4 regions of the Paenibacillus mucilaginosus 3016 genome follow, and region 4 is predicted to be linked to each of the others. Evidence: predicted binding sites of a transcription regulator. Region 4 holds the regulator's gene; each other region holds the start of a gene.

Region 1 (7,634 bases), 3.9 Mb from region 4:
CCAGAATCCGCTCTACGATCCGGCGCCCGAATACGATGGCCTCCGAAAGCGAATTGCTCGCCAGCCGGTTCGCGCCATGAACCCCTGTGGAAGATACTTCTCCGCAGGCAAAGAGGCGCTTCACGTTCGTCTCCCCATAGAGATCCGTCTCCACCCCGCCCATCATATAATGAGCGGCAGGAGCCACCGGAATCCAGTCCGAGGACAAGTCGAGACCATGGCTCAGGCAAACTTCGTAAATGGTAGGGAAGCGGTTCTTCACCGTTTCTTCCGATTCATGCGTAAAGTCGATATACACAAACGTCGATTTGGTTGCTTCCATCTCGCTGACAATGGCCCGGGCCACGATATCCCGCGGTGCCAGCTCCAGCTGCGGATGGTAGCGTTCCATGAAGCGCTCTCCATTGATATTGCGGAGCACCGCACCCTCGCCGCGGACGGCTTCCGAGATCAGGAAGCGCGGCGCCCCCGGGTAACATAAGGCCGTCGGATGAAACTGCACGAATTCGACGTCACGAATATTGGCTCCGGCACGGTAAGCAATGGCAATCCCGTCCCCCGTGGCGATGTCCGGATTCGTTGTGTAACGGTACAGCTGTCCCGCACCACCTGTGCACAGCACTGTAGCGTTCGCTCGGACAAAGACGCGCTGGCCGTCCGGCTTCTGCACCAGAGCACCGAAGCATTCATTGCCTTCGGTGATCAGATCAATGACAAAATGATCATCCCAGACTTCAATGTTCGGGTCCCCTTTGGCTTTCTCCGAGAGTGCCCGAACAATCTCCGCGCCGGTCGCATCCCCCTGTGCATGAAGAATACGCCGCTGACTGTGCGCTCCCTCCTGGGTTAACGCATAGCGGCCGTCCTCCATATCGAATTCGGTGCCCATGCGGATCAGGTCCTTGACCCCGCTCGGTCCTTCATGCACCAATACGTCAACAGCCGCCGAAGAGCACAGACCCGCCCCCGCGATCAGCGTGTCCTGGCGGTGATAGGCAGGCGAATCCTCATCGGAGATGACCGCCGCTATCCCCCCTTGGGCATAGCGCGTATTGCTGTCGAGCAGCGATTTCTTCGTGACCATGAGCACCCGCTTGGTCTCCGCCGCCTTCAGCGCGGTAAAAAGACCGGCGATGCCGGCGCCGATCACAATGACATCCGTATGTACATGCGGAAGGTCCCGCACGTCGAAATTCACCAAATAACGAGGTATCATGAGCACGGCTCCCACCTGTCTATTCGAGTTCCTGTTTTGAGATAAACAAATTCAAGAAAAGCAGCGCATGCTACTTGACCTGCAGCATGCGCTCCAAGGATGCTCTGGCCTGATCAGCAACATGCGGCGGCACATAGATCTGCGGCTGATTGGTTTCCAGGCACTTCACTACTTTTTTGAGATTATTGACTTTCATGTTCGGGCAGACAAGGAACTTCGTAGCAAAGTGGAACGTCTTGTCAGGGCTGTCCAGCCGCAGCTGATACCCGGTTCCGTCTTCCGTCCCTACGATAAATTCCTGGCAGTCGGATTCCTTACAGTACTTGATGATGGCGGTTGTACTTCCTACAAAGTCTCCCATCTTAACAACCTCTGGACGGCATTCCGGATGAACGACGAACTGGGCGTTCGGATGCAGCCGCTTCATCTCCTCGACATCCTTCACCGTCAGCATATCGTGGGTATTGCAGTACCCTTCCCAGATGATCATCTTCTTGTCGGTAAACTTCGATACGTAATCTCCGAGATTCTTGTCCGGTACCCAGATAATCTCGTCGGAATCCACGGAATTGATCACCTTGATGGCGTTGGCCGAAGTACAGCAAATATCCGTCTCCGACTTGACCTCGGCGGACGTGTTGATATAAGCAACGACCTTCGCATTCGGATGCTGTCTCTTTAGTGCCCGGAGGCCGTCGACGTTGACCATGTCGGCCATCGGGCACCCGGCTCTCTCATCCGGAATGAGTACGGTCTTGTTCGGCGCAAGAATCTTTGCGCTTTCCCCCATGAAATGAACTCCGCAGAAAACGATAACCTCGGCATCGGTCGAAGCGGCTTTCTGTGCCAGCAGGAAGGAATCCCCCCGAAAATCCGCGACTTCCTGAATCTCGTCCCGCTGATAATAGTGTGCGAGTATGATGGCGTTCCGTTCTTTCTTCAGCTGGGCAATCCGCTCTTTGAGCTCCCGCTGCTGTTCTGCTTTGCGCTCCAACGCTAATGCTTCCATGACGCACCTTCCTTTTCTTCAAGCGCGTGAAATGATTCACAAGGTGTATAAAGATTTACACCTAATTTACACAACCCATCCCCACCTGTCAATGCTCAAATACCCACAAAAACCAGGGTTTCCCTGCCCTTTAAGAAGCGATTGTCCCTATTGCCCAAGTTCCTGGAAAGTTGCGCTTCCCCAGTGCTTCTCCAGCTACCCGTTAGGCTCTCCTCTGAGCCTCAGCCGCATCCGAAGCAATAACTTCCGCGGTTGTCTCCGTCCGGCTCTTCATTACAAAAAGAAGACCGGCCGCCCCCCAGGGCTCCGGTCTTCTGTGCTGCTATTCTTCTTTCTTCTCGTCCTTATCGTACAGCTGATCCAGCTCGGACTTGCCGGTGTTCTCCGGCTGTCCCTGAATGTTCACTTTGAGGTCATCCGCCTTCACGCCCGGTTCGCTGCCCACAGGGCCCAGCTTCCCGGTATCGATCAGCTCCTGGATCTGCTCCTTCTCAAGCGTCTCCTTCTCGATGAGCGTCTCGGCGATCAGCTTCACCTGATCACTGTACTTGGAGAGAATTTCTTTGGCGCGGTCGTAGCAGGCACGGATCATGGACTGCATCTCTTGGTCGATCTCGTAAGCGATGGCATCACTGTAGTTCTGCTCATGCCCGATGTCCCGTCCAAGGAATACCTGTCCCTGCGTCGTACCGAACTGCATCGGTCCGAGCTTGTCGCTCATCCCGAATTCCGTGATCATCCGGCGGATAATGCCCGTCGCCCGCTGGAAGTCACTGTAGGCCCCGGTACCGATCTCGCCGATGAACAGCTCCTCGGATACGCGTCCGGCCAAGAGACCGGTGACCTTGTCGAGCAGCTCCGATTTCGTCTGCATCATCCGGTCTTCGCCTTCCTTCGGAAGCATCATGACGTAGCCGCCGGCGCGGCCGCGCGGAATGATCGTGACCTTGTGCACCATCTCGGCATTCTCAACGTGCACACCTACAATCGTATGGCCCGCCTCGTGGAAGGCCACCATCCGCTTCTCTCTCTCGGAGATAATGCGGGATTTCTTCTGCGTCCCGACAATGACGCGGTCGAACGCTTCGTCGATCTCTTCCATGGAGATATCCTTGCGATTGCGGCGGGCGGCGATCAGCGCTGCTTCGTTGAGCAGGTTCTCGAGATCCGCTCCCGTGAAACCGGTCGTATATCTTGCCAGCTGGTCGAGCTTAACGTCCTTGTTCAGCGGCTTGTTGCGCGCGTGAACCTTCAGTACCGCTTCGCGGCCCTTCACATCCGGACGGTCGACCGTAATCTGACGGTCAAAGCGTCCCGGACGCCAGGAGCGCAGGGTCAAGAATATCCGGGCGGTTCGTCGCCGCCACGATAATGATGCCTTCGTTCGCACCGAAGCCGTCCATCTCGACGAGCAATTGGTTGAGCGTCTGTTCACGCTCATCATGCCCGCCGCCGAGACCGGCGCCGCGTTGACGGCCGACCGCATCAATCTCATCTATGAATATAATACAAGGGGCATTCTTCTTCGCATTCTCAAACAAATCGCGGACACGGGAGGCACCGACGCCGACGAACATCTCGACGAAATCCGAACCGGAGATCGAGAAGAACGGCACGCCTGCTTCACCTGCAACGGCTCTGGCCAGGAGCGTCTTACCCGTTCCCGGAGGACCGTTGAGCAGTACGCCTTTGGGGATCCGGGCGCCGACCGCAGCGAATTTGCGCGGGTCTTTCAGGAATTCGACAACCTCAACCAGTTCCTGTTTCTCTTCATCCGCCCCTGCAACGTCTTCAAAGGTAACCCGCTTCTTCTCTTCGTTATACAGACGGGCACGGCTCTTGCCAAAGTTCATCACCTTGCCGCCGCCACCTTGAGCCTGATTCAACAGGAAGAAGAACAGGATGAAGATGATCACGAACGGGATAATGGAGGTAAGGAAGCTGATCCAAACATTGTCCCCTTCCATTTTCTCGATGAAAACGTTCTCCGGGTTGATCTCGCTGTTCTCGATCAAACGGAATATTTCTTCTTCATACGGCGCCCGCGACTCGAAATTCAACTTGTCCGCAGAAGGCGGAGTTTTATATTTCCCCCGAACCAAATACGTTTGAGCGTCATACTTCACGATAATCTGGTCTACGTTCTTTTCTATCAAGGCCTGCCGGAGCTTACCATAGCTGATCGTGTCTTTCTGTTCATTCTGCGTGCTGATGAAGTGTACGATTCCGACGGTGACCAAGAAAATAAGCAGATAAAAACCAGTATTGCGAATGATGCGATTCATCCCCTACCTCCTCTCAACAAACGGCTTTGTATATTGTACCACAGCAAGTCTCGGGTTCTCAAATTGTCCAAGCCCGCGCTAGTGGGAGTACACTTCGGGTTTCAAAATGCCTACGAACGGCAGGTTGCGGTACTTCTCGCCGTAGTCGAGACCATAGCCTACAACGAAGGCATCCGGGATCACAAAGCCTTTGTAATCCGCGTCCAGATCGACCTTACGGCCGGTCGGCTTGTCAAAGAGTGCGGCAATCGTGGTCGAAAGTGCGTTGCGGCGCTCGAGCACATCGATCAGATAGCTGAGGGTCAGACCGCTGTCGATAATATCCTCGACGATGAGGACATGGCGTCCTTCCACCGAGATATCCAGGTCCTTGATGATTTTGACGACCCCGGATGACTTGGTCGATGCCCCATACGAGGATACGGCCATGAAATCCGTCTCGAGCGGCAGGTCAATCCGCTTCACCAGGTCGGCCATGAAGATGAATGCGCCTTTCAGGACACAAATGACAAGCGGGTTCTTCCCCTCGAAATCGCGGGTGATGAGCTCGCCCATCTCTTTGACCTTGTCCTGAATCTGCTGCTCGGAGTAAAGCACTTCTAGTACGTCGTTTTGCAAGAGAGATCCTCCTACTTAGTTGGGTTAATTTGGCATAACCAGCCGCAGGCGCAGCCGGCTTCGGGTACTGGCGGTGACCGCGCCCATGGCGGACGTTCGCACTCCGGGTACCCAGATGATGTTTCCTCTTGCATCCGTAATCAGTGGAATTCTCTCCCGTAGAGACGGCGGCACCTTCGCGTCGATGAACATATCTTTTACCTTTTTCGTTCCGTTTAGTCCGAGCGGCTGCATCCGGTCGCCCGGGAGCCTGCTGCGCACTATTAATGGAAGGAAGAGTTCTTCCGCGTCGAAAATGGCGGTGTAAGTCGCGGCTTCTCCCGCTACCGGGTCTTCGCCTTCCAAACGCTGCAGTTCGATGCGCACCCCCGTCTCGGGAATCGTAAAGGACTGCAGCCCCTCTCCCAGCTCATGGACATAAGCGCGAGGGGGTAACACCATAGTATGTACCGCGATTCGATCATATTCCCTGGCAAGCATAATGTCCTGCACGACCTCACGGCGGAAGTTGACAGGCTCTTCCGACAGTATGGCCAAGCGAACACTCTCAATGTGAAGGAAATCCATGGAATTCCGATCCGCTGCAAGATAACTTAATATTAGTTTAATGAGTCGCCTTTGTAAAGCAATGTGTACCCCGGCAAACCAGCGGGCGGACCAGACATATGCCCCGTCCCGGCGCCCTATGTTCGCCTCGTATAACAGCCTCGTCTGCTCCTCCAGAAAGCTGTCTTCCGAGCCTGCCGTCTCGGCGAGCCGGACCAGTGCCTCCGGGAGCTTGTCGTTGTACTGCTTGAGGTAAGGCATCAGCTCGAGCCTCACTTGATTGCGGGTGTACTTGGCCTGCAGGTTGCTGCTGTCGGTACAGTACTCCAGGCCCTCGGCTTCGCAGTAGGCTTCGATCTCTGACTTGTATATACGCAGCAGAGGCCTGATAAGTTCCACACCATCCGAGATTGTTCTTCGAAGCGGGATCCCGGCCAGTCCCGAGAGCCCCGTCCCCCGCAGAATCCTCATCAGCACGGTCTCCGCCTGATCGTCGGCATGATGGGCCGTGGCGATCCGCCTGGCGCCTGTGCGCCTGGCCACATCCAGCAGAAACGCGTATCGTCTCTCCCTGGCCGCGGCCTGGGGATTCTCCCCTCCAGCCGCCAGAACCGACGGCATATCGAGACGGACCGTATGCAGCGCAAGCCCCAGCCGTGCGGCATGCCGGGCCACCAGCTCCGCTTCCCGCTCCGATTCCTCTGCCCGGAAACCATGGTTTACGTGCGCGACGATCAGCCTCCATTCATAGCGTGCGGACAACCCAAAGAGGAGATGGAGCAGCCCTACGGAATCGGGCCCGCCCGATACCGCTACGACTACGCCGTCCCCCGGTGCAAGCAGCGCTTCCTTCCTGATCCACTTCTCGACCCGGGCGGGCCAACCTGCCCCTGATCTCATGACTCATTGCATCCTCTCCATCAGCAGCCTGCAGCCCTGCCGGCGTTACTGTATATTACACTACTGGAAGACCAAGTAAACGGTCGCCGCGAACAAAATCAACGACACGGCAAAGGTCCACGGAATCCAGCCGAAGTCCAGCGCTTCCGCGGTACGCCGGGGCGGGGTCAGGCTTCGCGCCCGCCAGTCCGCGAGCATCTGCCGGGAGGACGTGTATCTGCCGGTCAAGGCACTGCGCAGCACGCCTGCCACCGGAGCGAGGACCGCATGGCCCTGGACTGCGGCCAGCAGGTCCTCCGTGCCGCGGTTCTGCGGCAGCCCTCCGGCCAGCGAGCGGAACCTTGCCTCAGGCAGCGCGGCCGCGATCATCAGCACGGCGAAGGAGAAGAGGTCGTAAGCCTCATCCGCCGTCCGGGAGCCGCCGTTCCAATAGCCACGGTCATACTGTTCCGTGAACTGCTTGACCGACCGGCCCACCGCCGTAACCCCGCCGTAATCGATCAGCCCTACCTCCCCATGGGAAGATACGATGACATTCTCCGCCTTGAGATCGCCGAAAACGAAGCCGCAGGCATGCAGCTCCGCCAGGCTCCGCAGCAAATGAAGGCCCGTCACATAGAGCCAATCCGTCCCGCGGTCGCGGATAAAGTCCGTGAGCGGCTGGCCTTCGATATACCGGAGAACGGCAAACGGATAGCTCGCCCCCCCGAAAGTAAAATCATCGACATCGTGCAGCAGGGTGCCAAAGACAGAGGATGAGCGCGACAGCGCCTTCAGCGCATTCACCTCCGACTGATGGTCCACGGCGTCGAAGCCCACCTTCAGGGCATATCTCCTGCGTCCCTGACGGACAAGGTATACCTTGCCGTTGCTTCCCGCCCCGAGCAGCCGCTCGATCCGGTATTCCCCCCGGTTCCACTTGCCCTGGATCGCAGAGCCTTCCGGCAGGGACAGTTCAGACGACATAGTCACTCCAGATCCCTTCTTTGCGGACCTTCCCCGTTCCTTCCGGCAGAAGTGCTCCCGCCGCTTGTACGGAGCTCCCCCCTGCCGTTTCTCT
Region 2 (7,634 bases), 1.6 Mb from region 4:
GGGCCAGCAACGGTGCACGGTGACTGGCTCAGCCATGGCGGGAGCCACCGTGGCCGAGCTGACACGGCAGCCACTCGGACCGCGGCGGTCCCCATCGCAGTGGATCGCACACGTTGGCGGATTGGCAACGACAGCGGGCCAGCAACGGTACCACGGCGACTGGCTCAGCCTACGGCGGAACGCACACGGCGGTGAGCGGCAGCGGTGGCGGCCGCCCAGACCCGCGGCGGCTCATCAGCGGTGCCACGTCGATGAGCTCGGCCACGGCGGAGTGGCCGAGCGGCACGGCCTGCGGGCTCAGCCCCGACCGGCTGCCGTGGCGCCCGCGATAACGGAACTCAGATGTCTTATTCGAGTATTTCCCATCATTTCCCGAGGAATAGAGGAACTCAGATGCCTTATTTGTCTCCAAACCGCCATCCCATGCCCTCGAACACAGCAATAGCGAATCTGAGTTCCGCTATCTCCACATTCGCCTGTTAAAAGAGGCAAATAGCGAATCGTAGTTCCGCTATCACCTATCTGCCCAGGGCAGGTTAACATTAGCGAATCGTAGTTCCGCTATTTCAATGGCGCCATTACGAGCAGCACATCAAGAACACACTGTTCCTCTCCACCTGCCACTCCTCCCCTGCCCAGCATCATGCGGGCTCCGTACTGCCGCCTCCATTATCCCTGCTCACCGGCAAGCTGCAGGCTCTCCTGCATCAGCGGAAGCAGCAGATCCTCCTCGGCCTCGAGGTGCTCGCGGACCAGCCGGACCGCCTGCATCAGGTCCTCCAGCACGCGGGTCAGCGCAGCTCCCCTTCGTCCGGCCTTCAGGTCCCCCACCTCCCGGAAAAAGGAGTCGAAAAACTCATCGGCCAGCTCGTGCTCTTTCTCCAGCATCCAAAGGGAGGTGACGATGATATGCCCCTCCGGTGTGGGGAACAGCTCCATCAGCCAGGGGAACAGGTCCTTCGTTTCCCACAGGGAGTGAAGGTCCAGCTCGGCGCGCAGGGCCGCAGCACTCCGGTGCAGATCGTCCAGCACCCACTCGGGAAAGGAGCGCCGGCCTCCCCTGTCCATCCCTGCCGCCCGAACCTTCGCTTCCAGCGTATACACCATGTCGCCCAGGCTCCGGTGCTCTTCCGTCAAACGTCTCCATGCGGGTCCCAAGTATGCTGTCATGTTAAATCCCTCCTAATTGGTATACGGACTTAGCCGCCCAGTTTATATCAATGACCGGTACGCCGAGGAGCGGCGGTCCTTTATGAGCTTTTGATCGAGCGGCGGACCTTGTAGATGAGAAAAGCGCTCAGGTACCAGCACACAAGGCCGAGCCCGAGACTGAGCCACCAAAGCCCCGTCGTTTTCATAAAATACAGCACGGCAACGACGCAGACGGCGCATCCCGCCATCCCGTACACGGAGCCCCGGGCAATCTCGGACGCCCGTGCCGACCCCTGCGCCCAGCCCACCATGAGCACCGCGACGATCATTACCGCAGGGAAGGTGGCGAAGATCCCCCCGAGCGCCTTCCACGGCAGCAGGACCGAAGCCGCGTAACTCAAGACCACCGCACTCCCGCCGAGCAAAAAACGAAGCAGCAGATCCTTCCAATTCGTATGCATGGTCATCAGGCCAACCTTTCTTTTAGATACTGAAGAGCAGATACGACACGCCGAGCGAGACGGCGAACCAGCCGCCGATCGACAGCGACAGTCCCCTCTTCCATCCCCGTTTGGCGCACAGGTATCCAACGGCGGCAGCGCACAGAATGTTGATGCCCATCCCGATCAGCGCCCCCTGGGACAGGGAGATCGAGCGGGCTACGAGCTCATTGCCCGTGTGATCCAGACGGATCGCCACCAGGGCAGCCAGGTACACGGCGGGAAAAGCCGCGAAAATCCCTCCGACGCTGCCTCCAAGCTTCTTGGAGAGCACGGAGGCCAGAACGACGGCGCCACCCCCGAACAAAAAACGGAGCAGCAGAGCAGCAAGCGACAGGCGAACCATGGGTTTCTCCTCCTGATTTCTCTTTGTCTTTGTGATTATTTTCACGTAGTAAGGTTGGAAGGATTCCTTGAAGTCGAAGTGCAATAGAAGATGCAGCAGAAGGTGTAAAAAGAACGTGCAATGGAATGCGCTGCACAATTGCATCGGAACCACCAACTTATGGTTCCATTTTACAGGCTGGAAGCCATCGGAAGCTGTGCGGCAGATCACTTGCGGCAAAAAATCCGCTGCGCCTGTCTGCCTTTATCCAGCCGTTCTTCTGTTGCGACTGAACACCTGCCGGCAAAATTCGGTTGCGCCCGTCTGCCTTTATCCAGCCGTTCTTCTGCTGCGGCTGATCACCTGCCGGCAAAAAATCCGCTGCGCCTGTCTGCCTTTACCCAGCCGTTCTTCTGCCACGGCTGATCACTTGCCGGCAAAAATTCGGCTGCGTCTGTCTGCCTTTATCCAGCCGTTCTTCTGCTGCGGCAGATCACCTGCCGGCAAAAAATCCGCTGCGCCTGTCTGCCTTTATCCAGCCGTTCTTCTGCTGCGGCTTCACTTGCTGGCAAAAAATCCGCTACGCCCGTCTGCCTTTATTCCAGCCGTTCCCCTGCCCCGGCGGATCACCAGCCGGCAAAAATCGCCCCCGCCTGTCTCCCTTTACCCAGCCGTTCTTCTGCTGCGGCAGATCACCTGCCGGCAAAAAATCCGCTACGCCCGTCTGCCTTTATCCAGCCGTTCCTCTGCCGCGGCGGATCACCTGCCGGCAACAAGTCCGCTGCGCCTGTCTGCCTTTATCCAGCCGTTCCTCTGTCGCGGCTGATCACCTGCCGGCAAAATTCGGCCCCGCCTGTCTGCCTTTATTCAGCCGTTCTTCTGCCGCGGCAGAGATCCGGCAAGAAAGGCCGGCCGGAGCCATTTTCTTCAGATGTGGCAGCAGGTAACAGGGAGACGCGGCACAAGGCGTAAGAGCTGGGACTCAATCAGGCTGCAGACAGGTCAGCAAAGGCGTGGCACGCTTTCCCCCCGGCTCACCCCTTCCTCCTCCGATCATCCTTCGCACGTGCCGACTGACCCAGCGGCCGGTAAGCGGCTGCACATCTGCACACTGCCAGCGAGCCCTATACTTACTCCCGTCCTTTTACGCACAGCAAAAAAGAAGGCCGTACCGCCTGGGGTACGCGCCTCCTCAACTCCTCTCATGCCTGCGCTACAGCGAAACCGCCTGGCCGCTCTCCCGGGCTCTCTGCGCCCGGCCTTCTTCCAGCAGCCGGTATGCCCGCTGCACCTCCCGGTCGTCCGGGGTCGGCACCCCTTCGAGCGGATAGTCGCGGCCGAGCTGCTGCCACTTGTACACGCCCATCCGGTGATAAGGGAGGATCTCCACCTTCTCGACGCGGCTGAGCCCGCCGATGAAGCGTCCGAGTGCGGTCAGATCCGCATAGTCGTCCGTGATGCCGGGCACGAGCACGTGCCGGATCCAGACCGGCTGCTCCCGCTCCGACAGCCAGGCGGCGAAGCGGAGAATCCGCTCGTTGCTCTGCGACGTCAGCGCCCGGTGCTTCGCGTCATCCATCTGCTTGAGGTCGAGCAGGACAAGGTCGGTGACGCTCATCAGCTCTTCCACATGGTCCGGCTGGCAGTAGCCGGACGAATCGAGCGTGGTATGCAGCCCCCAGCGGCGCTTGCATTCCTTGAACAGCTCCGCAACGAAGGGAGCCTGCAGGGTCGGCTCGCCTCCGGTCACGGTAATGCCTCCGCCCGAGCGGCGGTAATACTCGAGATACGGTTCGATCTCGGCCAGCACTTCGTCAACCGTGACGCTGCGGCCGCGGTTCGGGTCCCACGTGTCCGGGTTGTGGCAGAAGCCGCACTGCAGTGCGCATCCCTGCATGAAGAGCACGAAGCGGATGCCCGGACCGTCAACCGTTCCGAAGGTGTCGATGGAGTGAATTCTACCTTTCATGCGGGATGCGCTCCTTTTTTCCTCAAATGAGTGGCTTGAATATTCCGGCCTGTTCCACTGAAGGCTCCGGGCTTACACCCTGCCGTGGAACGTCCGGTTGATGACATCGAGCTGCTGCTCGCGCGTCAGCTTGATGAAGTTGACCGCATAGCCCGAGACGCGGATCGTCAGCTGCGGGTAATTCTCCGGATGCTCCATGGCATCGAGCAGCTGCTCCCGGTCGAAGACGTTGACGTTCAGGTGATGACCGCGCGTGGCGGCATAGCCGTCCAGCAGGGACACCATGTTGCTCACCCGCGCCTCCTCTTCCTTGCCCAGCCCCTTAGGGATGATGGAGAAAGTATTCGAGATGCCGTCCAGGCAGCTGTCATACGGAATCTTGGCTACGGACGCCAGGGAAGCCAGAGCTCCTTTGCGGTCGCGGCCGTGCATCGGGTTCGCCCCCGGTGCGAACGGTTCGCCGGCCTTGCGGCCGTCCGGCGTCGTGCCGGTCTTCTTGCCGTACACCACATTCGAGGTGATCGTCAGCACGGACATCGTCGGCAGCGCATTCCGGTATGTCCGGTGCTTGCGCAGCTTGTTCATGAACGTCTCCGCCAGCTCGACGGCAATGGCGTCCACGCGCTCGTCGTTGTTGCCGTACTGCGGGTACTCGCCTTCGATCTCGAAATCGACGGCTGTGCCCCATTCGTTGCGGATCGGCTTGACCTTGGCATGCTTGATGGCGCTCAGGCTGTCGGCCACAACGGAGAGTCCGGCGATGCCGCAGGCCATCGTCCGCAGAATTTCGCGGTCATGCAGGGCCATCTCCAGGCGCTCGTAGCTGTATTTGTCATGCATGTAGTGGATTACATTCAGCGTGTTCATGTAGAGCTCAGCCAGCCAATCCATGGTCGCATCGAAGCGTGCGCGCACTTCTTCATAGCCCAGCACCTCGGAAGTGACCGGCGCGGCAGCCGGAGCCACCTGAATGCCAAGCTTCTCGTCCACGCCGCCGTTGATCGCGTAGAGCAGCGCCTTCGCCAGGTTCGCCCGGGCTCCGAAGAACTGCATCTGCTTGCCGATCCGCATGGCGGATACGCAGCAGGCGATGCCGTAATCGTCGCCGAAATGCGGACGCATCAGGTCGTCGTTCTCATACTGGATGGAGCTCGTCTCGATCGACACCTTCGCGCAGTAGGACTTGAAGCCTTGAGGCAGCTCGGTGGACCAGAGCACCGTCAGGTTCGGCTCCGGAGCCGGGCCGAGATTGTACAGGGTGTGCAGAATCCGGAAGGAGCTGCGCGTCACCTTGGTCTGCCCATTTTCGCCCATGCCGCCCACGGATTCGGTCACCCATGTAGGGTCGCCGCTGAACAGCTCGTTATAATCCGGCGTACGAAGGAATTTGACCAGACGCAGCTTCATGACAAAATGGTCCATGAGCTCCTGCGCCGCCTCTTCCGTCAGCTCGCCGCTGCGCAGGTCCCGTTCGATGTAGATGTCCAGGAAAGAGGACACCCGGCCGAGGCTCATCGCCGCTCCGTTCTGCTCCTTGATCGCCGCCAGATAAGCGAAGTACAGCCACTGGACCGCTTCCTTCGCGCTCGACGCCGGCGCGGAGATGTCATAGCCGTAAGAGGCCGCCATCGCCTTGAGCTGCCGCAGGGACAGAATCTGCTCGGAGAGCTCCTCGCGGTCGCGGATGACTTCTTCGATCATTGCGCCGGCCTCGAGCCGCTGCAGCTCGTTCTTTTTGTCCTCGATCAGCCGGTCTACGCCGTACAGCGCCACCCGCCGGTAGTCGCCGATGATCCGGCCGCGGCCGTAAGCATCCGGCAGCCCCGTGATGATGCCCGCCTTCCGGGCCGTCTTCATCGCCGTCGTATATGCATCGAACACACCCTGGTTGTGCGTCTTGCGGATGTCCGTGAACAGGCGCACGATCTCTTCCGGCAGCTTGTAGCCGTAGGCTTCACATGCGTCCTGAACCATCCGGATCCCGCCGAACGGCTGCACGGAGCGCTTCAGCGGCGCATCGGTCTGGAGCCCGACGATCTGCTCCTTCGCCTGATCGATATACCCGGGTGCGTGAGAGGTGATGGTGGACACGGTGTTCACATCCACATCGAGCACACCGCCGTTCGCCCGCTCCTGCACCATCAGCTCGCGGACCTTCGCCCACAGTGCATTCGTCGCATCCGTCGGACCCGCAAGAAAGCTGTGGTCCCCATGGTACGGTGTCAGGTTGAGGTCGATGAAGTCCTTCACGTTAATCTCCTGCTGCCATGCCCCGCCCCGGAACTCTCTCCATCCTGCCGCCCTGCCTTGACTTACTTCCGCTTCTTTCATTGCCATCTTGGAGCACCTCCATGATTTGTGTGCTGCTTGATTCTCTTCTGCATGGATTCATCCTATCACGGAAGGCAGGGGGCCGGATGTGAACCAGATCACTCGGGTTGTGTTCGGAATGTGGCATCCCTCACGTGTCTTTCTTGTGCCCTCCCTTCCATGCTCCACAGGGGGGTTCCGCCTTACCTTTGGACGTTATACCTGATGAAATTCGAAGCTCCCTGCCGTACTTCCCCTCCCAAATTCACTGCCGGTGCTCTTCCTATCACAACCCCGCCGGCCCTGTCCCGACCGCATCTTCCGACGGATAGCCAGGTGCTTGTCATGGAATACTTTCATTACCAAGGCAAGGAAAGGGGATTATCCATGCAGAAGCATCCGATCAAGCTGACTTCGGGCGAAATCGCCCCCTTGTGGACAGGGTACCTCGGAGACAGCATGGCGAACTGCGTGCTCCATTATTTTCTGAGGAAGGTGGAAGACGAGGAAGTCCGCCCGATTCTCGAATATGCCCTCTCGCTGACCAATGAGCATATGGCGTTCAAGGACAAGCTTTTTCGCAATGAGGACTTCCCGATCCCCCGTGCCTTCACCGGCGAAGATGTGAATCCGGATGCGCCGAGACTGTTCTCTGATACCTTCACACTGCTGTATCTGCGGCAGATGGGCACTGGCGGCATGACGGCTTACGGGCTGGCCCTGGCAAGCTCCACCCGGGAGGATATCCGCGCTTTCTTCAACCATAATCTGAAGACGGCCGCGGAGCTCTACAATAAGGCCACCACCCTCCTGCTGGAAAAAGGACTGCTGCCGCGCGTTCCCCATATCACCTATCCGCGTACGGCCGAGTTTGTCCAAAAGGAAGGATGGCTGAACGGGCTGCTCGGCGACCGGAGAACGCTTAATGCCGCCGAGATCACCCATCTGCACCTCAATATCCTGACGAACCGGATCGGGCAGACCCTGATGCAGGCCTTCGCCCAATGTGTGCGGTCCAAGGATGTCATCCCCCACATTGTGCGGGGAATGCGGATCGCCACGAAGCATATTGAAGTGTTCAGTTCCCTGCTGCGTGACGACCATCTGCCGGCCCCCGAGACCTGGGAAGCCGAGGTGACCGACTCGGTGGAGTCCCCGTTCTCCGATAAGCTGATGCTCCACCACACCCTATCGCTCTCCGCTCTCGGACTCAGCAATTACGGGGCGGCCGTCGCCGGCAGCATGCGAAGAGACCTCGCGACGGTGTATATCCGGCTCGCCGCCGAGGTCGGCACGTATGCGGATGACGGGGCCGAGCTCATGATCCGCAAGGAGTGGCTGGAGAAAATGCCGGGCGCTATCGAACGCGATGCGCTGA
Region 3 (7,634 bases), 2.3 Mb from region 4:
CAACTATCATCAGGGAGGCCGGATCGTGCTTCTGCCCACGGCGCTCAAAGGAGCGGGTATCTCCAAGGAGCGGCGGGACCGCATGAAATGGCAGCTGAAGCGGATGGGGACCCATGCCGGACGCTGCTTCGACCGGCACCGCAAAGGCTTCCGCGAGCTCGGGCTCGACGTGGCGATCGACCGCAGCCGGCGCATGTGGATCCTGGAGATCAATACACGCCCGCAGTTCTATCCGCTGAAAGCGCTCAAGGACAAAAGCATGTACCACCGGATCTGCCGGTACGCCAAGCAGTACGGAAGAACGAATGGCCGGTAGGCGGAACTTGTCGGGGCCTGGGGGCCAGTGATCCTATGCGCGCGGAGGGGGGATTCCGCCGGCACTAGAAAGAACGCGGCGGCCGTAGAGCCCTTGACCTACAAAAATTATTTTGCCGCAGGGGTCCGGAGCTTGTTTTCAAACGGCTTCAAACGTGTAATGATGAGTATAACCTCATTCAAAGGAGCCGCATCCATGAACAAAGTACGCCTTGTACTCTACGCGCTGATCCTATCCCTCCTTGTCCCTGCAGCTGCGCTCGCTTCGAGCGGCGGCTATGTCCCTGTCCCCCCAAGTCCTGACACGCATCCGGCTTACATTACCGGTTTGACCTACGGGCAGGATGGCGGTCTGAATCTTACGGCCGACTATATCCAGTGGTTTGAAGGAACCGAAGCCGACCGGGTCTTCGCGGAGAAAGAACCCGATTCGGGCCTGAGTGCGGCGCCGAACGGTTATTATATCGTCAATGAAAATCCGAAGCTGCGTACGCTCCCCGTCCATCCGGATGTGCAGGTGCTGATGCAGATCTACAACCGGACCGGCGAGCCGGGCGGTGCCGGCATCCAGTGGAACGAGGAGGTCTCCCTTCAGCGGTTCACCGAGATTCTGAAGGCCGAGCCTTACCTGCAGGAGTATCCATATCATCTCGTGGTCAAGAACGGTCAGGTGGTACGGATGATTCAGCAGTACATTCCATAAGAGCGGAATGGCCATAAAGTGCGAATGCAATACGCAGTCCAAGCGAGAGCTGCCGGAGAAGGGTCCGGCGGTTCTTTTTGTATGCCGAGGCGCTGGATTTGTCCCTGGGAAGCTTAGGATTGTGCAAATATGGCTTAGCTTTGTCTATGTTCCGGCCGCGGCCGTCCTTCTATAATGGAACCAGAGTCAAGGAGCCAGGAGCTCCGCCATCCGGGAGGGATCGAGATGAACAACGAACGGCAGCCTGTTTTACTTACCGATGAGCAGATGAGAACCTTTATTACGGAAGGGTTCCTCATCCTGAAGACGGATTTCCCTGAAGACTTTCACCGCAGTTTGCTGCAGCAGCTGACGCATGTCTACGAGAACGAGGGCAACCCGGGGAACAACCTGCTGCCGCGGATCCGCGAGGTGCAGATGATCTTCGACCACCCGGTCGTCACCGGTGCGCTGACGAGCGTGCTCGGCCCCGGCTACCTGATGCATACCCACCGGCACGGGCATTTCAACGCATCGCCGAAGGCCGGAGGCTGGCACAAGGACAGCTACTGGGGCTACAAGCGGATGCGCAACCACCACCCGTGGTGGGCGATGATCATGTACTTCCCGCAGGACACGCCGGTGGAGCTCGGACCGACAGGGATTATGCCGGGGACCCAGAACTATGAGTCACGGGTCTTCGAAGCGGATGAAGTGACGGGAGAAGCGCTCGCCAGCGGGGGAGCGGGGACCTTCGCGCTGATTCACTACGACATCTGGCACCGGTCGACAGCGAATATCCTCGGGCAGGAACGCTATATGCTCAAATTCGAGTTCATGCGGACGCAGGCGCCGTCGGCGCCCAGCTGGGACCACCGGGAAGCCGGCTGGAAACGGCCCGCCGCCTTCAGCACGGAGATCCACGAGCATGACCTCCTGTGGGAGGAGACCTGGAACTGGCTCTGCGGCCGGGTCGGCTCACTGGCCGGCACGCAGCCGGCGGATGCCGGCCGCGCGGCGGAGCTGGCGGCACGGCTGGAAGAGGCGTCCGAGCCCGAGGCGCTGAACGCGGCGTACACGCTGGCCGGCATGGGCGCACCGGGCGTGCAGGCGCTGCTCGCGGCGCTCGAGCGGGGCAGCGGGCACGCGTCGCGGCTGGCGACGTACGGCCTGTCGGCCGCCGGCGCCGAAGCCGTGGGCGGCTTGACCGCCGCGCTCGGCAGCCCGCAGCCGCTCACGGCCGAGTATGCCGTGTTCGCGCTCGGCGAGCTGCGGTACCTCGCCGCGGGCAGCGTGCCGGCGCTGAACCGGCTGCTCGAGGCGGGCGCGCCCGCCGAAGTGCGCCGTGCTGTCGCCGAAGCGCTCGGCCTCATCGGCACGCCGGCGGCGGAGGCGGTCGCCGGTCTGACCCGCTGCCTCGAGGACGCCGACGTGCAGGTGCGCTTCACCGCCGGCCTGTCGCTGGCGCGTCTCGGCGCCCCGGCCGAAGCGGCGGTGCCGCAGCTTGCGGCCGCGCTGGAGGACGAGAACCGCTATGTGCGGGGTCATGCCGCCGAAGCGCTGCACTACATCGGAACGGAGCAGGCGAAGGACACGCTGATCCGGTTCCTGATGAATTCGCGCTGGTGCCCGAGCACGACGCCGCAGAGCACGTTCTATCCGTAAGGGGAGCGGGAGCGGCGGGGGTGAGAGAGGGCTGGCCGGCGGCCTGTGCGCCGGTTTCCGCCGGCCCAGCGAACGGCCTGGCCTTGCCGGCAATCGATGCGGCCGTGCTTCAACCTGGCGTTACGATAGACGTGAGCCGCAGTTGTATGCAGGAGCGGTGGCCGGGAATTCATAGGGCAGCTGCCGTACCCTGCAACGAAAAAAACGGATCTCCGCGCTGAAGCGGAGGTCCGTTTTTATGTAACTATTCACCAGGCCCAGGGGTTCAGGCTCTTACAGGCTGTTGAAGGCTTCCGTCAGGACAGGCACAACCTGCGATTTGCGGGATACCACGCCTTTGAGGAGCGCTTTGTTGTTCTCGAGCGTTACGTTGTAAGCTTTCTCGACTGCGTTCGTCTTGCTTCCGAGTGCCAGAGCAACGGAATCGTTGTTGAGGATGTCCGTTACCACGAAGACGAACAGGTCCAGGCCCTTCTCGGAGATGACCGCGTTCAGAGCGGCTTCCAGCTCGTCCTGACGGGAGAGAACGTCGTTCACGTCAACCGCGTTGACTTGAGCGATCTCGACCTTGGAGGAGCCCATCGTGAATTCCTTGGAGTCGAGGGAGATCAGCTGGGCGATCGTCTTGTCGCTGAGGTCCGCGCCGGCTTTGAGCATCTCGAGGCCGTAGCTCTCGGCGTTCACGCCTGCGATTTCGGCCAGCTCGCGTGCTGCCGCAACGTCTTCTTCCGTGCAAGTCGGCGATTTGAAGAGGAGGGAGTCGGAGATGATGGCCGACAGCATCAGGCCTGCCACTTCCTTGCGGATCGATACGCCTTTCTCCTTGTAGATCTTGAGGAGGATGGTAGCCGTGCAGCCTACAGGCTCAGCGCGGTAGTAGAGCGGGTAGCTCGTCTCGAAGTTGGCGATCCGGTGGTGGTCGATAACTTCGAGCACGCGCACCTGGTCGATGTCGCTTACGCTTTGCTGGCGCTCGTTGTGGTCGACGAGGATGACGCTCTTCGTTTCGCCTGCAACGCTGTCTACCTGACGCGGCGCGTCTACGCCGAAGTGGTTCAGCGCGTACTGGGTTTCACCGTTTACGCTGCCGAGGCGTACGGCTTCCACGTTCTGGCCGAGCTCTTTCTTCAGCTCAGCATACGCGATGGCGGAGCAGATTGTGTCGGTATCCGGGTTCTTATGACCGAAAATCAGTGTTTTTTCCATGATCTTATCTCCCTTATTCGTCATTTTATCGTAGAAATTGTACCATAGATTCCAAACTCCTACTAGATTATATCCCTAAAACCTCCTTATTCCAATTCCAATACGCTGATTATACGCAAGTGTCAAAAAAAATTCAGAATCAGCCGCGGACCGGAACCAAGTGACCGCATACGTAATCCGCTACGCTGCAGTGGGGTGTGGGGCCGTAAGCCCAAGGAACATACCGTTTGGGAAGACTCGGCAGCCCTCTGCCGTCCCCGCCGAACAACAGTTCAAAAGCGGCCTCTCCCGATAGGAGGGCCGCTTTTTCGTCCGGCAATCGCCCAGCCGTCCTTAAGGACGGCGGAGCCGTTCATGCAAGTGGGGCGGGGCGCGGACGTGACGGAGAATCATCGTGCGCCCCTGACCGTTTGGCCCCGCCTGCCTCTGCCCGGAAGGTTACGGATTCACTTTGCCTACGCCGGCATATTGCGTGACCAGCGCTTTGACGTTATCCACGGCATCCGGCGTGTAGCTGTACGGCGGAGTAAACGTCGTGGTCGAGGTTGTCGGCTGGCTGCCGGTCGAACTGACGAACTTGTTGCCCACAACATGCCAGTAGCCGACCGCGTCGCTGTCGAGCGAGGTGATGGGGTTGTTCACTTTCTCGAAGTGATTGTGCTCGATGCGCAGCTTGGCGCCCATCCGGGAGTTGATGCCGCTCTCCAGCACGTTGTAGTAGTAGTCGTTGAAGACATGCCCGGTGCCGAAGCGGTAGCTCGGCGTACGGGAGTTGACGTTCTCCCACCGGTTGTGGTGGTACGTGATTTTGCGGTCATAGTTGTCGCTGTCGGAGGAGCCGACCAGCGAGGTTTTCCAGCTGTCGTGCAGGTAGTTCCAAGAGAATGTAATGTACTCCGCGCCGGTTCCCTTCGCATCCAGGAGGCCGTCGTAGTAGTCCTTGTTGACATTCAGGGAGTTGTAGAGCTCGTTATGGTCGACCCAGATGTTCTTGGCCGGCCCTTCGATCGAGATGGCGTCCTTGTCACCGATGTTGACGTGGTGAATCTTGAGGTTGCGTACGATGACGTTGTTGGCGCGCCAGATCTTGAGGCCGATGCCGTTGAACTCACCGGCCGTCCCCACCCCGTAGATCGAGACGTTATTGATGTCTTTGATATCGATCTTGGACAGGCCCGGGGAGTTCGCCGGAGTGATCGTACCGTTGACGTAGACCTTGAGCGGCTTACTCGGGTCCTTGGCCTTCAGGGCCGCCTGCAGGGCGGAGCCCGTGCTGACGGTCACGGTGACCGCGTTCGCGCCTTCGCCGCCGGTCGTTCCCCCGTTCAGGGTGGAGTAGCCGACCTGGCTGAAGTCAGGGGCGGCCTGGGCCGGAACCACCAGTACGGCAGCGGCGAGCAGGGCGGCGGTCAGGGAAGCGATTCCGGTTTTCTTCATGGTTTGATTGCGCATCATCATTCCTCCAATGGGTTGGTTTGGATTGGTTTGGCGTCACGGCTTCATGAACGCTTTACAGGCTTGCTTTTTCGGTGAACACCTCCTCATTGCTTGTTTGCAGGCAGGTCTGCCGAGGGGCTGGGGCGGCAGGCTTCCTGCCCTTACATCGTAGGCAAGCCGGGCGATTGCAGGCAATCCTCCGTTTTTAACTTCCTGTAATTCCCTTTTATAACAGGGGATGGACGAACCCGGGGTGCCGGATGTGAACTGGATCACAGTCCTTCCTCGGGGTTCACGGCCCGCCGCGGCCCCCAAAAAGCCAATGAAATGATTAGCCGTGCTCCTCGGCACGCGGCCATGCAAAAAAGAAACAGTTCGGCCATATGCATGTGATCTGCTTCACATCCCCTTACTGGAAAGCCATGGTACACTCTCTTCAACAGAAAAGCGGAAGGGGAGCTGGACATGGAAGACGGAGCACTGGCAAAGGTTGAGGAGCTGGCCTTGAAAAAATGGGGGATTCTCCGGGACAACCCGGTCCGGTTCATCCTCCGCTCCATGCTGGCTGCCATGTTCATCGGCTTCGGGGTCATTGTGGCGTTCAAGACCGGCAATTACTTCTATCTGGAGCACTCCCCTTTCGCATATCCGCTCGCCGCATTGACCTTCGGGGCCGCCATTATTCTGATCTACTACGGAGGGGGCGATCTCTTCACGGGCAATACGTTCTACTTCTCGCTGGCTTCCCTGAGGGGAAGCATCCCGTGGAAGGAGACGCTGCGGATCTGGGGGTTCAGCTACCTGGGGAATGCGCTGGGGGCGGGGGCTTTTGCCCTGCTGATTCTGGCCACCGGACTGTATCACGATGCTTCCGTGAACGGCTTTCTATTAAGCGTCGTGGACAAAAAGATGAATACGCCCGGGCTCGAGCTGTTCTTCCGTGCGATCCTGTGCAACTGGCTCGTCTGCATGGCCTTCTTCATCCCGATGAAGCTGCAGGGCGACGGGGCCAAGATGTTCGCGATGATGCTCTTCGTGTTCTGCTTCTTCATCTCGGGCTATGAGCACAGCATCGCCAACATGTGCACCTTCGCGATCGCGCTGGTGCTGAACCATCCGGGGACGATCTCGTGGGCGGGCGTCTTCCATAACCTCATCCCGGTCACGATCGGCAATATGATCGGCGGCGGCGTGATGATGGGCGTGCTTTACAGCTATTTGAACGGCGGGGCTTCCTCCGGGAAAGCCGGATAGTAAGCTGGGTTGCGGAACGATGGATGACCATGATACTTGAGGATAAAGGGGCAATCGGACATGAACAGAACACCATTTTCGAAAAAAACAAGAATCGTTGTCATCGGCACGGGCGCGGTGGGCTCGACTACTGCTTACACGCTGCTGCTTCGGGGGCGGATGGATGAGCTCGTGCTGATCGACGCCAACGCGGAGAAGGCGAAGGGTGACGCGCTCGACATGAACCACGGCATGCCGTTCCTCGGCAATACCGATGTGTGGGCGGGAACGTACGAGGACTGCCGCGATGCGGATATTGTGATCATTACGGCGGGGGCGGCCCAGAAGCCGGGCGAATCGCGGATCGACCTGCTGAAGCGCAATGCGGCGATTCTGGAGAGCATCACGGACGAGGTGCTGAAGTACAACAAGGACGGCATCCTGCTTGTTGCCTCGAACCCGGTGGACGTCATGAGCTACCTCACCTGGAGGAAGTCGGGCTGGCCGGCCCGCCGCGTTATCGGCTCGGGCACGCTGCTCGACAGCGCCCGCTTCCGCTACCTTATAGGCCAGGAGCTGCAGGTGGACCCGCGGAGCGTGCACGCCCACATCGTCGGCGAGCATGGGGATTCGGAGCTCCCGCTGTGGAGCCTCTCGAACATTGCGGGCGGCCAGCTCTCGCTCAACGAGGAGAAGAAGGCGGAGATCTTCGCCAATACGCGGGACGCCGCCTATCAGATCATCGAAGCCAAGGGTGCCACGTATTATGCGATCGCGCTGGCGCTTGACCGGATCTGCACGGCCATCCTCCGCAGCGAAGCGGCGGTGCTGAACGTGTCGACGCTGCTGAAGGACTACCATGGCATCTCGGACGTGTATCTCGGCGTGCCTTGTGTGGTCGACCGCACCGGAGTGCGCGAGGTGCTGGGCCTGCAGATCACGGAGGAAGAGCGGCAGCGTCTGCAGGCATCGGCCGACAAGCTCAAGGGCGTGATCGCTTCGATCGGGCTGTAGAAGTAAGTGTAGGGAAGCCTTTCGGCACCCGTTTCTGCCTTGGCAGAGGGGAGCGGGGGCTTCTTTTTTTGGCGGGAATTAC
Region 4 (7,634 bases):
GACTCGGGTCACTCCAGCTCTCCATGGCCTGTCAGGCGCTGGGTATCGCACATGAACGGCCTCACCAGGCCGACAGCGACGCAGAAGTGACAGCTGCGATTTGGAACCGCTGCATTGAGCGGTTTCAAGGGCTTCCTCTGCTGACGCTCCAGCGCATGGAGATGGTTTTTGCCGATTCGGCCAGCGATTTCGGCTGGTTTGTGCAGGAGATGCTGCAGTACAAGGAGCTGCACTCGCCGCTCGACCCCGATGCCGACCGGTATTTCAGACAGTTTGCCCTGAACGTGGAGGAGTGGGGGGACGAAGAGCCCGTCCGCACCCCGGAAGAGGTGAGGCAGCTGCCGGACAGCTTCGAGGAATTCTATGACGGGCTCCGGGCTGCGCTCAAGACGAAATTCGCCGCCTATGAAGAACGTGATGCCCAGGTCCAGATGATCCATGAAGTCGAGGAGGCGTTCGAAGAAGAGCGCCACCTCATCATTGAAGCGGGAACAGGCACGGGCAAGTCGCTGGGCTATCTCATTCCTTCCCTGTATTACGGGATCAAGCAGGACGAGAAGGTGGTGGTGTCCACCCATACGATCAACCTGCAGGAACAGCTTCGGGAAAGGGATGTTCCTCTCCTCCATGAGCTCTTCCCGATCGGGTTCGAGGCTTCCGTTCTCAAGGGTAGGAGCCATTACCTGTGCCTGCGCAAGTTCGAGCAGAAGATGAACCTGATGGACTTCGAGCACGGCAAAGAAGACCGAATAACGGCTGGACAAATGCTGGTCTGGCTGGGGGAAACGAAGCATGGCGATGAAGAAGAACTGCACTTTGCGGGACGGGGACGGCAGTTCTGGCACTCCGTCGAAAGCGATACGGAATCCTGTCTGAACCGTGCATGCCCCTGGTTCAAGCGCTGCTTCTATCACCGAGCGAGACACCAGGCGAATTCGGCCGACGTCATTATAACGAACCACTCTCTATTGTTCACGGATACGAAGGCGGAGAACCGGCTGCTTCCTTCCTATAAGCACCTGGTCATTGATGAGGCTCATCACTTTGAGGATGTGGCCGGCAAGCATCTGGGCATCGAGCTGCATTATCACGGCCTCTCGAATGCCATAGCCTGGCTGTATAAGGACAGCCGGGCCGGTCAGCTCTCCTCCCTGCGCTTCCGGCTGCAGCGTCACGAAGACGAGAAGGCCAGGACCTGGTGTTTAGTCGTTGACGAAGCGGTAGAGAAGCTGCTGGTACTCCGGGAGGAGTGGGAGAGTCTGTCCGAGATGCTGTATCAGCTGCTTGTCTCGCGTAGCGATCCATCGCAGCAGAGCGAAGGCAATGCGCTCGTCTACCGGGTGCGCAAAGAGAAATTGCCTTCCGGCTGGGAGAAGCTGATGGTCACGGAAGAAAATATCATGCTTCTGTTTAACGATACGCTGAAGAAAGTGGAGCGTCTCATCTCGGACATCAAGGAAGTACAGGACGATTACGATGTGCAGGGAGTTCTTACCGATCTCAGCGGGTCGGTCAAGGAGCTGCACCGGCAGAAGGATGCACTCCATTTCTTCATGACGATGCCGGATGAGAACTATGTGTACTGGATGGAGGCCGGCCACTACAACAAGAACCGGTCGCTGCAGCTGTCTTCCGTACCGATCGACGTCAGTTCGATGCTTCAGGGACAGTTCTTCGGTGTGAAGGACAGTGTCATTCTAACCTCTGCGACCTTGTCCGTCGGCAAGTCGTTCGATTATACCTGCGAACAGCTGGGCCTTAAGAAAGACGAAGAGCAAGGGAAGCTGCGTACGGTGCAGCTGCCTTCTCCGTTCAACTACAGGGAGCAGGCCCTCGTCGTCATTCCAAGGGATTTTCCTACGCTCAAGGGGGCGGCAGGGGAGAAGGAATTCCTCGACCGGCTGATTCCATCGCTGGCGGAGGTAGCGCTGCAGACCCGAGGCCGGATGCTCGTGCTCTTCACCTCCAACCGGATGCTGAAGCTGGCGCATGCTGGACTTAAGGATGTGCTGGCTTCGTTCGGGATAACGGTTCTCGGGCAGGGAGTCGACAGCAGCAACCGCAGCAAGCTGACCCGGCTGTTCCAGAACAGCAAGGCTTGCGTCCTCCTCGGAACAAGCTCCTTTTGGGAAGGTGTGGACATCCCGGGCGATGCGCTGACCTGCCTGGCGATCGTGCGGCTTCCTTTCCAGCCGCCGAACCACCCTCTGGTCGAAGCGAAGACGGAGAAGCTCAAACAGCGGGGGATGAACGCTTTCATGAAGCTGTCCGTTCCTCAAGCGGTGATCCGGTTCAAGCAGGGCTTCGGGCGGCTTGTCCGGACCGCAGCCGATAAAGGCATCGTGATCATCTACGACACGAGAGTGATCGATACGCAGTACGGCAAGTATTTTCTGTACTCGCTCCCGGGTCCGAGGATCGAGCATATGAACTCGGCTCAGCTCGTGCCAAGAATAAAGCAGTGGATGGGTGAGAACGAAGCATGAAGACGATAAAAATATCGGAAGCGGTTGTCCGGAGACTGCCGATTTACCTGAGGTTCCTGAATGAACTCAGCAAGAAGAATGTGCAAACCGTTTCCTCACAGGATCTCGGCGTGAAGCTGGACTTGAATCCGGCGCAGATCCGCAAGGACCTCGCTTACTTCGGAGAGTTCGGCAAAAAAGGAATCGGTTATGATGTGGATTATCTGATTGAAAAGATCCGGCAGATTCTCAAGCTCGACAAGGTTATCCCCGTCGCCCTGGTGGGCGCGGGGAACCTCGGCCGGGCGCTCTGTAATTATAACGCTTACTTGAAGGATAACATGAAGATCGTCGCGGTGTTCGATGCGCAGGAGAACAAGATCGGCGAGTCGATCAATAACTTGAAGGTGAAGCCCATGTCCGAGCTGAACGAGGTCATCCAAGAGGCCAAGGTGCGCATCGGCATTATTACGGTGCCGGCTGCGGAAGCCCAGCAGGTTGCGGACCGGTTCGTCGAGTCCGGGGTGGAAGCGATATTGAATTTTGCACCGCTCATTATCAAGGTTCCATCCGAGGTGCGGGTGCATCACGCCGACTTCACGACGGAGCTGCAGAGTCTCGCATATTATCTGGACTAATTCGCGATGATAAGATCCTAGAACACCAAAAAGCCCGGAGCTGAAGCTCAGGGCTTTTTGGTCTGTTCCGAGTGCTACAGACTGAAGATAATCTTGTAAATCAAGTAGGCCAGAATCATCGAGATCGGGATAGTGATCACCCAGGTCATGATCATCCGGGTCACCGTCGCCCACTTGACATCATGGAACCGCATAACCGAGCCTGTTCCGATGATAGAAGACGAGATGACGTGCGTGGTGGACAGCGGCATCCCCAGGTGAGTAGAGACCTGAATGACGATGGAGGAGTTCAGGTCTGAAGCGAAGCCGTTGACCGGCTCGATCTTCAGGAGCTTCTTACTCATCGTCTTGATGATGCGCCAGCCGCCGATGGAGGTTCCGAGACCCATCGCCGTTGCCGCTGAAAGTTTAACCCAGAGCGGTACATCGAGTGTATCCTGATATCCCATCGATACGAGACCGAAGACGATAATACCCATTGCCTTCTGGGCGTCGTTGCCGCCGTGGGAGAAGGAGAGGAGACCCGCCGAGATGACCTGAAAGCTGCGGAACGTCCGGTTCAGCTTGGTCCGGGAGCTGTTCCCGCTCATGACGATGAGCTGGCGGATGATCCACATGATGATAAACCCGGTAGCAAAAGCGACCATCGGGGATAACACCAGAATAATGACGATCGAGCGGAAACCGTCCCAGTTGAGGGCGCCCATCCCTGCACCCGCAATGACCGCACCTGCAAGAGAGCCGATCAACGTGTGCGATGAGGATGACGGGATACCGTAATACCAGGTGAGCAGGTTCCAGATGATCGCCGAGATCAGGGCTGCGATAACGATATGCATGCCGTTCTCGATGGTTGCCGGGTTGGCGACCGAGCCGCCGACGGTCTTTGCCACTTCCGAGGAGAAGATGGCTCCGACAAAGTTGAGTATGGCCGCACCAAGGACGGCAACCCGCGGGCTAAGAGCACGGGTCGAAATGGAAGTGGCAATAGCGTTGGCCGTATCGTGAAAGCCGTTGATAAAGTCAAAGAGCAGCGCCAGTGCTACGATGACGATAATAGTTGTTAACATGGGTTCCTCCTAATGCTGCCGCTGGATCAAAGGGTATGGGTTGGAGTACGAACGGCTGCGTTAGGAGTAACGCAGAACTACGCTGTCGAGAATATCGGCTACGTCTTCGCAGGCATCCGTTGTTTCTTCCAGACGCTCGTACAGCTCCTTGAGTTTGAAGTCATGGTACGGGTCCTTCGGATTCATGAAGATTTCGCGGATTCCTTCGCGCATCAGACGGTCCGCCTCGTTCTCCAGGGAATTAATCTGAACCGTATGCTCGGAGAGCTGCATGTACTTCTTTTTGGCGAGAAGTTTGAAGGCGTCGAGAATGTGCTGACAGCTGGCCACGATGACCGCGGAAAATTCCTTCATATAATTATCGGAAACCGTAATGTTCAGATAGTCAAAACGGGCGATGGTCGCTTCGATGCCGTCGAGCACATCGTCAAGCTTCGTAGCCAGCACCATGATATCTTCACGGTCAATCGGCGTGATGAAAACCTTGTTCAGCCCTTTGTAGATCTGGTGTGTGATTTGGTCCCCTTTATGCTCAAGTTCTTTCAGCTGCGGGTAAAACGTCGCCGGCGGTTCGGTGCCCATGACCGCATCGCGGAACTTTTGCGCAGCATCCAGTGTATTTTCCGACGCTTTGATCAAGAGCAGCAAAAAGTCGGTGTCGTTTTTTTTGGTAAAAAGCATTGTTTTTGGCCTCCCAAGATTGTGAAAGATTGTGAAATTTACAAAAAATTAATAAATTTTTCGGGTTTTATGTAGGAAAACAGCCCAAATTCACACAAAATTAAAAATAACATACTCATGTAATGATTTGCAATCTTAGTTTGTCCTTGATGCCACATTCTCATGATTGTTAAGGGGTCCCAGAGCAAGCCCGGCCGACCTCAGTCAGCTTGATTTCTCTTCTTCCGATGTTGTACATTGAAGTCAAAGCAGTAAGGCTGCGAGAGGAGTATACAAGTGAAAAAAACGAGGATCGATAACGGTATTTTCATTACGATGAAGGAAGAGAATCCGGTGGTTACCGGTACGATGATCATGGAAGGAAGCCGGATTGTATACATAGGAGAGCCTCCTGCGGGCGAGCTTGGAGAATGTGACGAACGTGTGGACGGCAAAGGGAAGCTTTTCCTCCCCGGGTTTGTCAACACGCATGGGCATGCGGCGATGTCGCTGCTGCGCGGGTATGGGGATGACATGGCTCTGCAGCTGTGGCTTCAGGAGAAGATGTGGCCGATGGAAGCCAAATTTACGGCCGCTGACGTCCGCAGCGGGACGCTGCTTTCGATCCTCGAGATGGTTAAGGGCGGAACCACAATGTTCGTCGATATGTACGATCACATGAACGAGGTGGCGAAAGCAGTAGAGGAAAGCGGACTGCGGGCGTGCCTCACACGGGGCGTCATCGGTCTGTGCCCCCGGGAGGTACAGGATGCGAAGCTGGAAGAGGCGGTCCGCTTCGCGAAGGATTGGCATGGGGGAGCGGACGGCCGGATCACGGCGATGATGTCACCGCATGCGCCTTACACTTGCCCGCCGGATTATATTGAACGGATCGTAGCGGCTGCCCATGAACTGAATCTGCCGATTCACACGCACATGTCCGAAACCGCGCGCGAAGTCCAGGAGAACGTGGAGCAGTACGGTAGCCGTCCTGTCGCGCACCTGGAGAAGCTCGGCGTATTTTCCCGTCCGACGCTCGTGGCCCACGGCGTACATCTGACCGACGAGGAGATCGGCATCCTGAAGCAGTACGATGTCCGCGTATCCCACAATCCGAACAGCAATCTCAAGCTGGCCAGCGGTGTGGCGCGTGTGCCTGAGCTGCTGAAGGCCGGCGTTCTGGTGTCGCTGGGTACGGACGGGGCGGCAAGCAACAACAACCTGGACATGCTCGAAGAGATCAGGCTGGCCGCCTTGATTCATAAGGGCGTATCAGGCGATCCGGTAGCCGTTCCGGCATGGGATGCGCTGAAGCTGGGAACCGTCGACGGAGCGCGCTCTATCTGGCTTGAGGATGTAGGTACACTGCAGCCGGGAATGAAAGCCGACTTTATCGCCATGGATATCGACCAGCCTCACTTCTTCCCGCGGACGAATCTGATCTCGCACGTGGTGTATTCCGCCACTTCCAGAGACGTTACCGACGTATGTGTCGACGGCAGATGGCTTGTACGCAACAGGGAGTGTCTGACTTTGGATGAAGAAAAAATCATGCATGAGGCACAGGGCGCTTTCGAACGTCTGACATCCGCTTAAAGCATAGTTAAAGGAGGGAGAAGGGTTGCGCAAACGATGGAAGGTTCTTCTCCTGACGTGTGCCGCGGTCACAGCCGTGTTTGCCGGGGGCGGCGTTGTCTTTCAATCGGTCATGGAACCGGTATGGTCGGGACAGCGCCAGGCGGTGCAGGCCGCTTATGAGAAAACGGTGCTGGCCAAAGCAAACAAAGTAGAGCAGTTCGTAGGCGATGAAACCTATACCGTGATTACGGGGGAGGACAAGATCGGGCAGGGCATCTTTGTCTTCGTTGCCGGAGACAAGATCCGGACCGAGCCCGCCCCAGCAGGGATGAACGCGGAAGCGGCTGCAGCCAAGGTCACCGGGAAGGTGCCTGGAGCGGAGGTGCTCCGCGTGATGCCGGGTATTCAGAACGGTGCCCCGGTATGGGAAGTCTTCTATAAAATAGCACCGGAAGATAAGCCGGAGCAGTATTTCTATGATTATTATACATTTACGGACGGACAGCCGATCGATACCTGGAATCTGACACTTAGGTAATCCGAGCGATCATCGAAAGGCATGCGCCGTCAAGCAGAAAGGCAAGTCCGGATTCGGCCGTGACAGCTCCTGCGAAACAGACCAAGCCGCGATGGACGACGCTGATTCAGCATCTCACCGCGGCTTTTTCTGCAATTTTTAAGAAAAATTTAGGATTTTCACGATTTTTCCACACATTACATCGCCAATCGTATATATCTTGTGATATACTCTCTGTATGCCTAAGACGATATATTCTATGAAAGGGGGACGCTAGCTCATGAAGTTACGTCTCTTACCAGTCATTCTTAGTGTCCTTGTGTCGTCGTCGTTGTTGTTCGGTGGCTATTTTGCTTACCAAAGCTTTGCAATGGAGAACCCGCTGCAGAAGACCGTGTCGGGAATCAAGGGTGTCGAGCTGGTTGCGATGGATTTGAGTGGAACCTCGGCTGCGATGGAGATCAAGCTGGAGAAAGGCACATCGCTGCGTGAAGTATATCACCAGATTCAAAGTCAAGGCGGTACGGCGCTTGCCCGTAAAGATTTGAAACTGAAGGTGACCAATCCGGGCTCCGCCCGTTTGGAACAGTGGTGGTCTACTGCGCTGTTCGATATAGCCCAAGCCATGGAAACGAAGCAGTACGCACAAATTCCTGCAACATTGAAAGAAAAAGCAGCCCAGGCGGATCAGACCGGAGGTGCCATT

Evidence for each region. Region 4 encodes Rex, which represses fermentation and respiration genes when NADH is low (regulators of the CRP and FNR family bind a similar motif). Its sites were predicted from a motif close to TTGTGAAATATTTCACAA; they were not measured.
Region 1: nadA (quinolinate synthase NadA) is a predicted target of Rex. The motif match lies at 2,250-2,267, and genes of this name have one in related genera.
Region 2: PM3016_RS08765 (DUF3147 family protein) is a predicted target of Rex. The motif match lies at 2,028-2,045, and genes of this name have one in related genera.
Region 3: PM3016_RS05590 (formate/nitrite transporter family protein) is a predicted target of Rex. The motif match lies at 5,693-5,710, and genes of this name have one in related genera.

The regions. Positions count from the first base shown of each region.
Region 1 is NC_016935.1:8,342,390-8,350,023, forward strand. It holds gene nadB (L-aspartate oxidase) at 1-1,216, opposite strand, end outside; gene nadA (quinolinate synthase NadA) at 1,287-2,225, opposite strand; partial or broken gene ftsH (ATP-dependent zinc metalloprotease FtsH) at 2,548-4,510, opposite strand; gene hpt (hypoxanthine phosphoribosyltransferase) at 4,589-5,128, opposite strand; gene tilS (tRNA lysidine(34) synthetase TilS) at 5,153-6,574, opposite strand; gene PM3016_RS34915 (protein kinase domain-containing protein) at 6,635-7,540, opposite strand; gene PM3016_RS34920 (vWA domain-containing protein) at 7,530-7,634, opposite strand, start outside.
Region 2 is NC_016935.1:1,941,928-1,949,561, reverse strand. It holds gene PM3016_RS08775 (hemerythrin domain-containing protein) at 670-1,170, opposite strand; gene PM3016_RS08770 (DUF3147 family protein) at 1,251-1,619, opposite strand; gene PM3016_RS08765 (DUF3147 family protein) at 1,636-1,998, opposite strand; gene PM3016_RS38085 (hypothetical protein) at 2,114-2,803, shown strand; gene pflA (pyruvate formate-lyase-activating protein) at 3,191-3,946, opposite strand; gene pflB (formate C-acetyltransferase) at 4,019-6,283, opposite strand; gene PM3016_RS08750 (DUF3231 family protein) at 6,644-7,634, shown strand, end outside.
Region 3 is NC_016935.1:1,220,968-1,228,601, forward strand. It holds gene PM3016_RS05565 (YheC/YheD family protein) at 1-316, shown strand, start outside; gene PM3016_RS05570 (hypothetical protein) at 512-1,018, shown strand; gene PM3016_RS05575 (HEAT repeat domain-containing protein) at 1,244-2,662, shown strand; gene PM3016_RS05580 (manganese-dependent inorganic pyrophosphatase) at 2,936-3,868, opposite strand; gene PM3016_RS38010 (hypothetical protein) at 4,008-4,187, opposite strand; gene PM3016_RS05585 (pectate lyase family protein) at 4,307-5,320, opposite strand; gene PM3016_RS05590 (formate/nitrite transporter family protein) at 5,771-6,559, shown strand; gene PM3016_RS05595 (L-lactate dehydrogenase) at 6,620-7,552, shown strand.
Region 4 is NC_016935.1:3,496,378-3,504,011, forward strand. It holds gene dinG (ATP-dependent DNA helicase DinG) at 1-2,486, shown strand, start outside; gene PM3016_RS15245 (redox-sensing transcriptional repressor Rex) at 2,483-3,103, shown strand; gene PM3016_RS15250 (inorganic phosphate transporter) at 3,178-4,173, opposite strand; gene PM3016_RS15255 (DUF47 domain-containing protein) at 4,234-4,854, opposite strand; gene PM3016_RS15260 (amidohydrolase) at 5,131-6,429, shown strand; gene PM3016_RS15265 (cell wall elongation regulator TseB-like domain-containing protein) at 6,455-6,949, shown strand; gene PM3016_RS15270 (hypothetical protein) at 7,209-7,634, shown strand, end outside.